DNA from 3 places in the Streptomyces sp. NBC_00271 genome. Region 1 is predicted to be linked to each of the others. Evidence: riboswitches for the same ligand, from Rfam matches in the RefSeq annotation. Region 1 holds a riboswitch; each other region holds the start of a gene.
What was found. A riboswitch is a leader RNA that binds a small molecule or an ion and turns the genes downstream of it on or off. The one in region 1 is predicted to bind cyclic di-AMP.

Region 1 (4,268 bases):
GACGACTTCCGGGACTGGGCGGGGATGATGATCCGGCACGGTGGCGGACCGCGGGGCGGGGTCGCGCGGTCGGTCAAGAAGATGCGCGGGTATCTGCTCGAGCTCATTCACAAGAAGCGGGAAGGCCTTCCCGACACGCCCGCGCCCGGTGAGGACCTCATCTCCGGTCTCATCCGCGCGTCCGACCACGGCGAGCACCTCACGGAGAACGAGGCCGCCGCCATGGCCTTCATCCTGCTCTTCGCCGGGTTCGAGACGACCGTCAATCTCATCGGCAACGGCACGTACGCCCTCCTCACCCACCCCGAGCAGCGCGCGCGCCTGCAGAAGTCCCTCGCCGCCCGTGAACGCGAACTCCTCGAGACCGGCGTCGAGGAACTCCTCCGATACGACGGGCCCGTGGAACTGGCCACGTGGCGGTTCGCGACCGAGGCCGTGTGCATCGGCGGTCAAGGCATCGCGCCCGGCGACCCCGTCCTCGTGGTCCTCGCGGCTGCGGACCGTGACCCCGCGCGGTTCGAACGGCCGGACACGCTCGACCTCTCCCGCCGTGACAACCAACACCTCGGCTACGGCCACGGCATCCACTACTGCCTCGGCGCCCCGCTCGCCCGCCTGGAGGGTCAGACCGCGCTCGCCACCCTCCTCACCCGTCTCCCCGACCTCCAACTCGCGGGGGATTCGGCCGATTTGCGCTGGCGCGGCGGGCTCATTATGCGCGGATTGCGCACGCTTCCAGTGGAGTTCACGCCTCCGGTACCGGTCTCGCGATAGCGGGCGACCATACACCTACGGGCGCTCAAACCTGACGCGTACTCAACTCTGTGATCTTCACGTGATCTACGCTGCATCGACTTGTGACAAGCGTTCGGGTGCGGATACGTTCACTCGTCAACGCGACTCACACGTCGCGTAGTCACCTGCTGTCACGTGAAAGGCTTCCGCATGCTCTCCGGGAACGGCCGCCATCGTCGCCCCCGTCAGGCCCCAGCCCTCATCGTCGCGGCAGGAGTGACCGGATCCGCCATCGCGATCCCGTTGCTCGGTGCCACCAGCGCGAGCGCGGCCGACGGCACCACGTGGGACCGGGTCGCCGAGTGCGAGAGCGCCGGCCAGTGGAGTGCCGACAGCGGCAACGGGTATTACGGCGGGCTCCAGATCAGCCAGGCGGACTGGGAGAAGTACGGCGGTCTCGCCTACGCGTCGAGCGCCGACGAGGCCAGCCGCTCGCAGCAGATAGCCATCGCCGAGAAGCTCCTCGACGACCGGGGCCTCAGCGCCTGGCCGACCTGCGGACCGCTCTCCGGGCTGAGCAAGCACTCGGGCGACATCCTGGTCGACACGGGCGTGGCGAACGACTCGTCCAGTACATCGGACTCATCTGGTTCATCCGATTCGTCCACTTCGTCCGCGACTTCGACTCCGTCCGGCTCTTCCGGCTCTTCCGGCTCTTCCGGCTCGTCCGGCTCGAAGTCCGATTCGTCTTCGTCCGGTTCGTCCTCGAAGGCGACCGAGAACACGACGAAGGCCGACGCCGGCGGTGACACCCAGGGGGCGGACGGCTCCGACACGGAAACGACGAAGAGCGACGACTCGGGCAACTCCGGCCAGGGCGGCGACTCTTCCGGTACGTCCGAGAACGCGACGACCGGTGCGGGGCGCCACCGTGGCGGCACCGCGGACGAGAACACCACCGACAGCGCCGTGGACGGCCGTAGCGACGACTCCTCCGGGCGGCACGCCTCGCGAGGCGCCGGCGCCTCCCGCGAGGCCGTCGACGGCTCCTACGTCGTGCGCGCCGGAGACAATCTCTGGACCATCGCGGACGCCCTTGACCTCGAAGGCGGATGGGCCGAGCTGTACGACGCGAACAAGAAGACGGTCGGCGTCGACCCGAACCTCATCCTTCCCGGTCAGAGCCTTGCAGTTGGTGCTGAATCGGGCGAAAAGTAGGGGCAGTTCGCGTCATGGTTCGCTGTGTAATGTCCGGTTTGGCGCGAGTGAGAGATGGATCTCAAAGGCCCTGATCGTCTTTGGAATTCAGCCGATCGCCTGCTTACGGTCGTCACCGCTCGCCACAGCGGGCCCCGATGGTCGTCAACGCCGAATCCTGCCAACGGCCGTACGGGAACAGTCGACGCGTCAGCGCCGTAGGCAGGAGCGGGGGACCCAAGGTATGCGCCGCGCCCGGTAGTTGACCGGGAGCGGCTTGGGGTGAAGCCGAGCGCTCAGAGCGCACGGCCGGGCACTCACCCGCCCGAACCCGACAGCTCACCTCGCAGGCGTCGGTGAGGGGATCTCTCCATGCTGTTTTCCAGCAAGGGCAAGCACCGCCGTCCGTCCAAGGCCACGCGTGTCGCCACGCTCGCCGGCGTCACCGGTGTCGCCATCGCCGCTCCGCTGATGGCGGCCGGCAACGCCTCCGCCGCCACCGCCTCCCAGTGGGACGCCGTCGCCCAGTGCGAGTCCGGCGGGAACTGGTCCATCAACACCGGCAACGGCTACTACGGCGGTCTGCAGTTCTCGGCCTCCACCTGGGCCGCGTACGGCGGCACCGCGTACGCCGCGACCGCCAACCAGGCCTCCAAGTCCCAGCAGATCACCGTCGGCGAGAAGGTCCTCGCCGCGCAGGGCAAGGGCGCCTGGCCGACCTGTGGCACGGGCCTGTCGAGCGCCGCGTACACCGGCGGTGCGAGCGCCCCGTCGACCTCGTCCTCCTCGAACAGCTCCTCGTCGAACAGCTCGCCGAGCACCAGCACCACCACCCGCTCGACGGACACCGCGGCCTCCCGTTCGGCGTCGCGCCCGGCCGCCGAGAAGACCGTCTCCACCCCGACCGGCAAGAAGGTCAAGAAGGGCGACGGCGAGTACAAGGTCGTCAAGGGTGACAGCCTCAGCTCGATCGCCGAGAAGAAGCAGGTCAAGGGCGGCTGGCAGCAGCTGTTCAAGCTGAACAAGGACATCGTCGAGGACGCCGACTTCATCTACCCGGGTCAGCGCCTGCACCTCAGCTGATGATCGGCAGCTTCACCTCGGCTGAATGACAGGTCCCGCATAAAAGGGGTCTCCACACTGGAGACCCCGGTGAGGGTCACCCCCGTCCCCACGGGCTCCCCGCTCCGGTGCGTGTTCCCCCGTACGCGCCGGAGCGGGGTCTTTCGTCTCCAGCACTTCGCGCCGAGCATTTCGTACCCGGATTTCCGTACCCGTTTTTGTTCCGTTCTGGAACAATGTGTACGTTCAGTTCTGCCCAAGGGGTGGGCGACCGGCTGGCCGATCCCCCCGGGGCGGTTAGGCTCATGTCGCGAAGCCATCACAGGCTCCGCGTACCCGCGTCACATCCCAGAAGGAGATGCTCGTGCCGTCCATCGACGTCGTCGTAGCCCGGGAAATCCTGGACTCCCGAGGCAACCCCACGGTCGAGGTCGAGGTCGGCCTCGACGACGGCAGCACGGGTCGTGCCGCCGTTCCGTCCGGCGCGTCCACCGGCGCCTTCGAGGCCATCGAGCTCCGTGACGGTGACCCCAACCGTTACGGCGGCAAGGGTGTCGAGAAGGCCGTCCTCGCCGTCATCGAGCAGATCGGCCCGGAGCTCGTCGGTTACGACGCCACCGAGCAGCGCCTGATCGACCAGGCGATGTTCGACCTGGACGCCACCGACAACAAGGGCTCGCTCGGCGCCAACGCCATCCTCGGCGTCTCGCTCGCCGTCGCGCACGCCGCCTCCGAGGCGTCCGACCTCCCCCTCTTCCGCTACCTGGGCGGCCCGAACGCGCACCTGCTGCCCGTTCCGATGATGAACATCCTGAACGGCGGCTCGCACGCCGACTCCAACGTGGACATCCAGGAGTTCATGATCGCCCCGATCGGCGCGGAGTCCTTCTCCGAGGCCCTGCGCTGGGGTGCCGAGGTCTACCACACCCTCAAGAAGGTGCTGAAGACCAAGGGCCTGTCCACCGGCCTCGGCGACGAGGGCGGCTTCGCCCCGAACCTGGAGTCGAACCGCGCCGCGCTCGACCTCATCCTCGAGGCCATCAAGCAGGCCGGTTACATCCCCGGCGAGCAGATCGCGCTCGCGCTCGACGTCGCCGCGTCCGAGTTCTACAAGGACGGCAAGTACGAGTTCGAGGGCAAGTCCCGCTCGGCCGCCGAGATGACCGAGTACTACGAGGAGCTCGTCTCCGCGTACCCGCTGGTCTCCATCGAGGACCCGCTGTACGAGGACGACTGGGCCGGCTGGAACGTCATCACCGAGAAGCTGGGCGACA
Region 2 (4,268 bases), 1.9 Mb from region 1:
CGTTCGCACCCGTCCCCTTCACACCGACCACGGTGCCCAGGCCGAACTGGTCGTGAGTGACCCGGTCACCCACCGCGAGCGAGACCACCGGCTTCTCGGAGACCCCGCGGCGCGTCGCGAAGCCGGAGGCACCGGACGCCGCGGACCGCGAACGCGAGGACGACAGCGAGGCGGCCACACCGGAGACGGGCCCCGAGGGCACGGGAGCGGTCGCGCCGGTGCGCTTCCACTCCAGGTGCGTCTCCGGGATCTCCTCCAGGAAGCGGGACGGCGGGTTGTACGAGGGCTGGCCCCAGGCGCTGCGCATGGACGAACGGGTGAGGTACAACCGCTCCCGCGCGCGCGTGATGCCGACGTACGCGAGGCGCCGCTCCTCCTCCAGCTCCTTGACCTGTCCCAGCGCGCGCATGTGCGGGAAGACGCCGTCCTCCATGCCGGTGAGGAAGACGACCGGGAACTCCAGGCCCTTGGCGGTGTGGAGGGTCATCAGCGTGATGACGCCGTTGCCGTCCTCCTCGTCCGGGATCTGGTCGGAGTCGGCGACGAGCGCGACACGCTCCAGGAACGCGGAGAGCCCACCGGACGCCGCACCAGCACCAGCACCAGCAGCCGCCGCACCCGCAGCCGTGCCCGCACCCGTGCCTTCGCCCTCGCCGGTCTCCTGCTCGAACTCCAGGGCCACGGCGGCGAGCTCCTGAAGGTTCTCGATCCGGGTCTCGTCCTGCGGGTCGGTCGAGGCCTGCAGCTCGGCGAGATAGCCGGTGCGCTCGAGGACCGCCTCCAGGACGGTCGCCGGACCCGCGCCGGACTCGACGATCGTACGGAGGTCCTCCATGAGCGTGTTGAACCGCTTCACGGCGTTCGTCGACCGCGCCGCCATCCCGTACGCCTCGTCGACGCGGCGCAGCGCCTGCGGGAAGCTGATCTTCTCGCGCTGCGAGAGCGCGTCGATCATGGCCTCGGCGCGCTCGCCGATGCCGCGCTTGGGAACGTTCAGAATGCGGCGCAGCGGAACCGAGTCCTCGGGGTTGGCCAGGACCCTGAGGTACGCGAGGACGTCACGGACCTCCTTGCGCTCGTAGAAGCGGACGCCGCCGACGACCTTGTAGGGCAGGCCGACGCGGATGAAGATCTCTTCGAAGACGCGGGACTGTGCGTTCGTCCGGTAGAAGACGGCGACGTCACCCGCCCTGGCCTCGCCCGCGTCGGTGAGACGGTCTATCTCGTCGGCGACGAACTGGGCCTCGTCGTGCTCGGTGTCGGCGACATAGCCGGTGATGTTCGAACCGGCGCCCGCGTTGGTCCACAGGTTCTTGGGGCGGCGGGACTCGTTGCGCTCGATGACTGCGTTCGCGGCGGTCAGGATCGTCTGGGTGGAGCGGTAGTTCTGCTCCAGCAGGATCGTCGTCGCGTCCGGGTAGTCCTCCTCGAACTGGAGGATGTTGCGGATGGTCGCCCCGCGGAAGGCGTAGATCGACTGGTCGGCGTCGCCCACGACGCACAGCTCGGCGGGCCCGAGCTCGCCCTCGGTGGGCGGCGCTTCCTCGGGCCGGTCACCGGCGGCCGGGCCGACGAGCTCCCTGACCAGGGCGTACTGCGCGTGGTTCGTGTCCTGGTACTCGTCGACCAGGACGTGGCGGAAGCGGCGCCGGTAGTGCTCGGCGACGTCCGGGAAGGCACGCAGCAGGTTGACCGTGGTCATGATCAGGTCGTCGAAGTCGAGCGCGTTGGCCTCGCGCAGCCGCGACTGGTACATCGCGTAGGCCTGGGCGAGGGTCTTCTCGAAGCCGTCGGCGGCCTGGACGGCGAAGTCCTCCTCGTCGATCAGCTCGTTCTTCAGGTTCGAGATCTTGGCGCTGAAGGACTTGGGCGGGAAGCGCTTGGGATCGAGATCCAGATCACGGCAGACGAGCGCCATCAGACGCTTGCTGTCGGCGGCGTCGTAGATCGAGAACGAGGAGGTGAAGCCGAGCTTCTTGCTCTCGCGGCGCAGGATCCGCACACACGCGCTGTGGAAGGTCATCACCCACATCGCGTTCGCGCGCGGGCCGACGAGCTGCTCGACGCGCTCCTTCATCTCGCCCGCAGCCTTGTTCGTGAAGGTGATCGCGAGGATCTGGCCGGGGTGGACATGGCGCTCGCCCAGCAGATGAGCGATGCGGTGCGTGAGCACCCGGGTCTTGCCGGAGCCCGCGCCGGCCACGATGAGCAGCGGGGAGCCGGAGTGCACCACGGCCGCGCGCTGGTTCTCGTTCAGCCCGTCCAGCAGGGCCGCCGGGTCCACGGCGGGGCGGGGCGCGCCGTCGCGGTAGTAGGCGTCCCGGCTCGCGGGCACGTCGAAGCGGCCGCCGAACAGGTCGTCCGGAAGCGGCTCCGGCGCCCCGTCCTCGGGCGGCGGGGGCTCTTCCTCGTGGGCCCCGGAAGGCTGGAGGTCCGCCAGAAAGCTGTCATCAAAGAGGCTGCTCATCGCTCTCCGAGTCTAGGCGGCCCCACTGACAACCCGCGGCCACCCTGGAAACCCGACCGGTTTTTCCGCGACCGCGCATGATCTTTTTCCGTCGCTCCTTCCACCGCGGACGCCGTCACCGTTCAGGATCGCTTCATCACGGTCAGCCACGGCCAATGACCCCCGAGGTCAAGGTCACGAAAATGTATCGGGCATATCGCACATCAAACTTCACAGAACACTTATGAGTTGGCTAGCGTGCCGGGCAGGCCGCTCGACCCAACCGGCGAACACCGCCGGGCCGTGCGGCCTCCGCCGAGTCCGGTGCGCCGTACGGCAGCCGGAGCCGGGGACCCAACCGACCTTGGGGTGAATCGGTCCAACTGTCCACTGGGACAAGGACCGTAGGGCAAACCTTCCGGAATCACCCGCCCGAACCCGACAGCTAACTCGGTAGGCGGAAGACGGAAGGAGTCGCCTCTCTTGGCGTCGCATCGCAAGTGGAGTCCTACAGGTACGCGCATAGCGGGTATACGGACCCCCGCCCTCGCCACGGCGGCCCTCACCTCCGTGGCCCTGCTCTCCCAGACGGCGAACGCCGCGCCCTCGGCCGATCCCAAGCCGAGCATCGAAGAGGTCGAGAAGAAGGTCGACGACCTCTACCACCAGGCCGAGGCGGCGACCGAGAAGTACAACGCGACCAGGGAGAAGACCGCGCAGCAGCGCAAGCGCGTCGACTCCCTCCTCGACGACGTGGCCCGGCGCACCGAGAAGCTCAACACCGCGCGCGAGGAGCTGGGGTCGTTCGCCGCGGCGCAGTACCGCACCGGCGCCTCCGCGCCCGACACCGCGACCCTCCTGCTGGCCGACAATCCGCAGGACTACTTCGACCAGACCCAGCTGATGGACCGGCTGACCAGCCGCCAGAAGGTGGCCGTCGACGACTACATCACCGAGCAGGCCGCCACCACCAAGAAGCGCGCGGAGGCCTCCCAGAGCCTGCAGACGCTCACCACGACGCAGAGCGCGCTGAAGACGTCCAAGGCCGACGTGCAGCGCAAGCTCGCCGCGGCGCGCGACCTGCTCTCGAAACTGACCGCCGAGGAGAAGGCGCGGCTCGCGGCGATCGAGAAGAAGAAGCAGGAAGCGGCCGACCGCAAGGCGGCGGAGCTGGCCCAGCAGCAGGCCGCGGCGGAGAAGAAGGCCCAGGAGGCGGCCGCCCAGCAGCAGACGACCACCGGCACCTCGGGCACCTCGGGGAGTTCGACCACCGACTCCTCGTACACCGCCAACGCCGACAAGGCCCTCGCCTTCGCCCGCACCCAGGTCGGCAAGCCGTACGTCTGGGGCGCGACCGGGCCCGGCTCCTACGACTGCTCCGGCCTCACCCAGGCCGCCTGGAAGGCCGCCGGCGTCGATCTCCCGCGTACCACCTGGGACCAGGTCAACGTGGGCACGACGGTCCCGCTCGCCGACATCAAGCCCGGTGACCTCGTCTTCTTCTACGACGACATCAGCCACGTCGGCCTGTACGTCGGCAACGGCATGATGATCCACGCCCCCAAGCCGGGCGCGTACGTCCGCGAGGAGTCGATCTTCTACGGCGGCGAGTCGATCATCCACAGCGTGGTGCGTCCGGCCTAACGCCTCGGTGCCCGGCACGCGCGCGTGGGGCTCATCGAGCTCCACGCGCGCGTGGCCCGCCGCCAACCCGCTCGAAGGTCCTTAGCATCGGGCCCATGTCAGCCATCTCCCCGCCCGGCACCCGGTGGACCGGCCTGCGCAGCTGGTGGGCGCAGAATCCGCCGGGCGCCGGAGCCGC
Region 3 (4,268 bases), 2.6 Mb from region 1:
CCCACCAGCTTAGACCGGGCCCCCGGCACCCCCACAGAGCGGACGATCTCGTTCAGCTCCGCCGAAAACGACCGTGCGCACGATCGGGCGACCCTCTTCACCGGCGGCGCACGGGGATTTTCGCTGTCAGCCGAGCACCCTCCCCCCGCTCTGTACGTCCTGTACATTTTTTACAGAACCCTTCACAGGAGGCGCGTGCCATGAATGAACCGTCCGCCCGTCATGTCCTGCCCGAGTTCACCGAGCGGACGAGCATGGGGCACCGGACCCTGGATCCGTACTCGAAGCTGCTCGACGAGCGGATCGTGTTCCTCGGGACGCCGATCGACGACACCTCGGCGAACGACGTGATGGCGCAGTTCATGCACCTCGAATACCTGGCGCCGGACCAGGACATCGCGCTGTACATCAACTCCCCCGGCGGCTCGTTCAGCGCGATGACGGCGATCTACGACACGATGCAGTTCGTCAGTTGCGACGTGGAGACCACCTGCCTGGGGCAGGCCGCGTCGGCCGCCGCCGTACTGCTGGCCGGCGGCGCGCCGGGCAAGCGGTTCGCGCTGCCGGGTGCCCGGGTGCTGATCCACCAGCCGTCACTTCCCGAGCCGGTGCAGGGACAGGCGAGCGATCTGGCCCTCCAGGCCGAGGAGTTGATGCGCACTCGGAGGCTGCTGGAGGACATGCTCGTACGGCACACGGGGCAGAGTCCTGAACAGGTCGCCGCCGACATCGAGCGGGACAAGATCCTGGACGCCCAGGCCGCGTTGGCGTACGGACTGGTGGACGGGATCATCCCCAGCCGCAAGACCTCGCGCACCGCGCCCGGTGCGAAGAACGCCACACCCGACGCGAGGTGATCCGCCGATGGTGCCCGAACTGCCCCCGCTGCCCGCGCTGACACGAGCCGAGGCCGAGCTGATCGACCGTTACCTCGACGTGGTCGACCTGCTGGGCCGTATCAACCCGGCCAGGCCCGGAGACACCTATCGCGGGCTGCGTGCCGCCCAGGCGCTGGTCGCCAAGGCCACCGAGCTGCGGGACGCCCTCGCGCTGATGCACCAGCGCGGCGAGAGCGAGGTGCACGCGCCGACGCTGGCGCAGGCTCTGCGCGTCCTCGACGGTGAGCGGCGGGCGGCCCGCGTCACGCTGCCGCCCGAAGCCGACAATTGACACATCCCCACCCGGGTCGCCGTGCGCGCCGCGTCGGCGAGGCGTCCGGCCCGGGGTTCAAACGGACCAGATGGCGTACCCCCTGATGGAGTAATCACACACCCCTTCGGGGAACCGAAAAAGTTGCACAACGCGCGTACCCCGGAGGCGGAATGAGATGCTCCGGTGCTGGTGGGCGCGTCGCCGGTGTCCCCAACATCGCCCGAACAGGGGGTCGTCCACCCGAACGGGTGAGTGGTGAGTAACCCCACAAATCGCCGGTTCCGCTCGGATTTTGTGACTGCTATGCGTGAAGATCCCTTCCGACGACAAGCCCCCGCCACAGCGGCGGGGCGGTCCGGGCGGACGCCGAGTCCTGCCGCTGCCCGGATGACCGGTCGACAGAAGTGCATCGGCAGGAGTGGAGGACCCAGCAAGACGGGTCGCCGGAGAGATCCGGGCGGTCCTTGGGGTGAAGCCGCGCAAGCGGCCGGGCTACTTCGCCAGCCCGAATCCGACAGGTCATCCTTCACAGGCGGCTGACGAAGGGTTGCGCATGACTGCGCTCAATCGTGTCCCGTCGCTGTGGACCCGGGCCGGTACGGCCTCGGCGCTCACCATCGCCGCCGTGGGCGGCAGCCTCGTGGTTCCTGGCGTCGCATCCGACGCCGAAGCGGCCACGTTGGCGACGAAGGCACTTCAGGTCGCGGCTTCCAAGAAGGGCTCCCCGTACCAGTACGGTGCCGCCGGGCCACGCCGCTTCGACTGCTCCGGGCTCACGCTCTACTCGTACAAGAAGGCGGGCAAGACGCTGCCTCGTACGGCCGCGGCGCAGTACAACAAGACGCACCACATCTCCGCGTCCCACCGCAAGGCCGGAGACCTGGTGTTCTTCCACTCGGGCCGGAACGTGTACCACGTCGGCATCTACGCCGGGAAGGGCAAGATCTGGCACTCCCCGAAGACAGGGGAGGTCGTGAAGCTGCAGAAGATCTGGACGAAGAGCGTCTGGTACGGCCGGGTCAGCTGACCTGCCCGAGGGGGTGCCGCCGGCCGGCACCCCCTCGGGGTTCCCCCCGGGCGTGAAAAGCGGACGAACCGGTTACTCGTTCAGCATGGCTGAGCGACCTTCCCCCGATGAACGGAACGAGACGCCCCTCGAGCGCGCCGATCGAAACTTCGGCGAGCTGCTCCAGGAACTGCGCGTCACGCAGACCGGTGTGCAGATCCTCTTCGCGTTCCTGCTGACACTGGCGTTCACCCCACGCTTCCCGTCCCTCGACACGGTGCAGCGCGCCACGTACGTCACCACCCTCCTGCTGGCCGTGGCGGCCGCCGCGCTCTTCACGGCGCCGGCCGCGCTGCACAGGTCGCTGTTCCAGCAGGGCGCGAAGCCGACCATCGTGCGGGTCTCCTCCGTCCTGTCCACGGTGGGAATGGGCGTGCTGATGCTTGCGCTGACGGGATCGGTGCTGCTCGTCGTGGACGTCGCGCTGGGACGCGCCGCCGGGATCGCCTCGGGCGCGGGCACCCTGCTTGTCTGTGTGGCGCTGTGGGGCCTCCTGCCCGGCCTGGTGCACCGTGCCGTCGTCAGCGCGGGGACGGCTCCGAAAGAAGCACCCGACCGAGAACCGTGAGCGCGCTCATCGCCCGGTTGCCCTCGGGCACGAACCGTGGCAGCAGGCTGAGGAAGGTGATCGGCGCCTTCGGGTCGAGCGCGTGGGTGTTGGACCCCTGCCGCAGCGGGCGGTTGGTCCCGCCTGCGGCTCCGGTGGGGCCGCTGTTGCTGGACCGGGAGATCCGCGCCGTACGATCTCCGTCGTCCACCGGACCGGGGACGTCTCGGCACCGGCGGCCGAGGCCTTCCGGGCCCCGCTGCGAGGCGCCTCGCAGCGCAGCACGACAACTGAGCCGCTCCTCAGGGCTCTTGTGGGCCGCCGGCCGTCACCGGCTGGGCCGGCACCGTCCAGGGCAGCTCGATGGCGACCGTCTTGCCGCCCTCACGGGTGGGCCGGACGACGAGTCTGCCGCCGCATTCGGCGGTCAGCCAGCGGATGATCACCATGCCCCGTCCATTGTCCTGCTGGACGGCGGCAGGCAGACGTTTGGGAAAGCGCGGATGGCTGTCGGTGACGCCGATCCTGAGGTGTTCGTCTCGGTCGAGCCGGACGTCCACCGTGAAGGTGGGCGACTGCCCGAACGTATGTTGGACGGCGTTGGTGGCTAGTTCTGACACGATCAGGCGTACGGTGTCCGCGACTTCGGCGTCGCACGGCAGGCCCCATTCGGCCAGCACATCGGCGACGAAATTCCGGGCCGCGGAGACCGAGGCGGGATCGCTCGGCAGAGTGACGGATGCTTCCTGGTGATCTGCCATGGCGACGTCGTCCCTTTCCCACGGGACCGGAGTCCGACACGGAGCGGATGGTTCGAGTACGGTCCCGGACTGGTGCTTCGCGCCAGACTGCCATCACTGGGCCGGTCACGGGTGCGATCCACCGAGATATGCATATATCTGTCGCTCGATGCGGTGAACTCCACGACGACGGAGCGTATTTGGGCGGCTCGGAAGGAGTAAGGAGTACGGCCATGCAGCACGGTCCCGCGGTGCGCCGCCGCAAGCTCGGTGCCGAACTGCGCGCGCTGCGCGCCGTCGCCGGTCTCACCAGTGGTGAGGCGGCCCGTCTCGTCGGCTGGCACCAGTCGAAGGTGAGCCGGATCGAGACCGGTATCAGTGGGGTGAAACCGGCCGACGTGGAGCGCCTGTTGGACGCCTACGCCGTCACGGAGCCCGAGTTACGGGAACTCCTGGTCGGCCTCGCGGGCTCCGAGGGCAACGGCCGCCATCACTGGTGGCACGCCTACCGCGGGGTCCTGCCACCCACGTACCGCGACTTCATCAGTCTTGAGTCCCAGGCCAGCGGCATGCGCACGCTGGAGACCACGGTGGTACCCGGACTGCTCCAGACGCCCGAGTACGCACGGGAGGTGACCCGGGTCGCCGTCGGCGGCCTGGAGGACGGCAAGCTCGACGCGCTCGTCGAGGTGCGCCTCGCCCGGCAGGACGTCCTGCGTTCGAATCCGCCGCTGGAACTGACCGCGGTCCTCGACGAGGCCGT

Region 2: it holds a riboswitch for cyclic di-AMP, as region 1 does, so the genes downstream of both, OG798_RS32305 (C40 family peptidase) here and OG798_RS23800 (LysM peptidoglycan-binding domain-containing protein) in region 1, are expected to answer to the same signal.
Region 3: it holds a riboswitch for cyclic di-AMP, as region 1 does, so the genes downstream of both, OG798_RS12190 (C40 family peptidase) here and OG798_RS23800 (LysM peptidoglycan-binding domain-containing protein) in region 1, are expected to answer to the same signal.

What each region holds. Positions count from the first base shown of each region.
Region 1 is NZ_CP108070.1:5,188,075-5,192,342, reverse strand. It holds gene OG798_RS23810 (cytochrome P450 family protein) at 1-774, shown strand, start outside; gene OG798_RS23805 (LysM peptidoglycan-binding domain-containing protein) at 1,012-1,953, shown strand; cyclic di-AMP (ydaO/yuaA leader) riboswitch at 2,137-2,300, shown strand; gene OG798_RS23800 (LysM peptidoglycan-binding domain-containing protein) at 2,305-3,015, shown strand; gene eno (phosphopyruvate hydratase) at 3,353-4,268, shown strand, end outside.
Region 2 is NZ_CP108070.1:7,073,993-7,078,260, reverse strand. It holds gene pcrA (DNA helicase PcrA) at 1-2,467, opposite strand, end outside; cyclic di-AMP (ydaO/yuaA leader) riboswitch at 2,750-2,921, shown strand; gene OG798_RS32305 (C40 family peptidase) at 2,930-4,090, shown strand; gene OG798_RS32300 (tellurite resistance/C4-dicarboxylate transporter family protein) at 4,186-4,268, shown strand, end outside.
Region 3 is NZ_CP108070.1:2,581,837-2,586,104, forward strand. It holds gene OG798_RS12180 (ATP-dependent Clp protease proteolytic subunit) at 201-857, shown strand; gene OG798_RS12185 (hypothetical protein) at 865-1,170, shown strand; cyclic di-AMP (ydaO/yuaA leader) riboswitch at 1,548-1,702, shown strand; gene OG798_RS12190 (C40 family peptidase) at 1,706-2,179, shown strand; gene OG798_RS12195 (DUF6328 family protein) at 2,265-2,786, shown strand; gene OG798_RS12200 (ATP-binding protein) at 3,068-3,526, opposite strand; gene OG798_RS12205 (helix-turn-helix domain-containing protein) at 3,739-4,268, shown strand, end outside.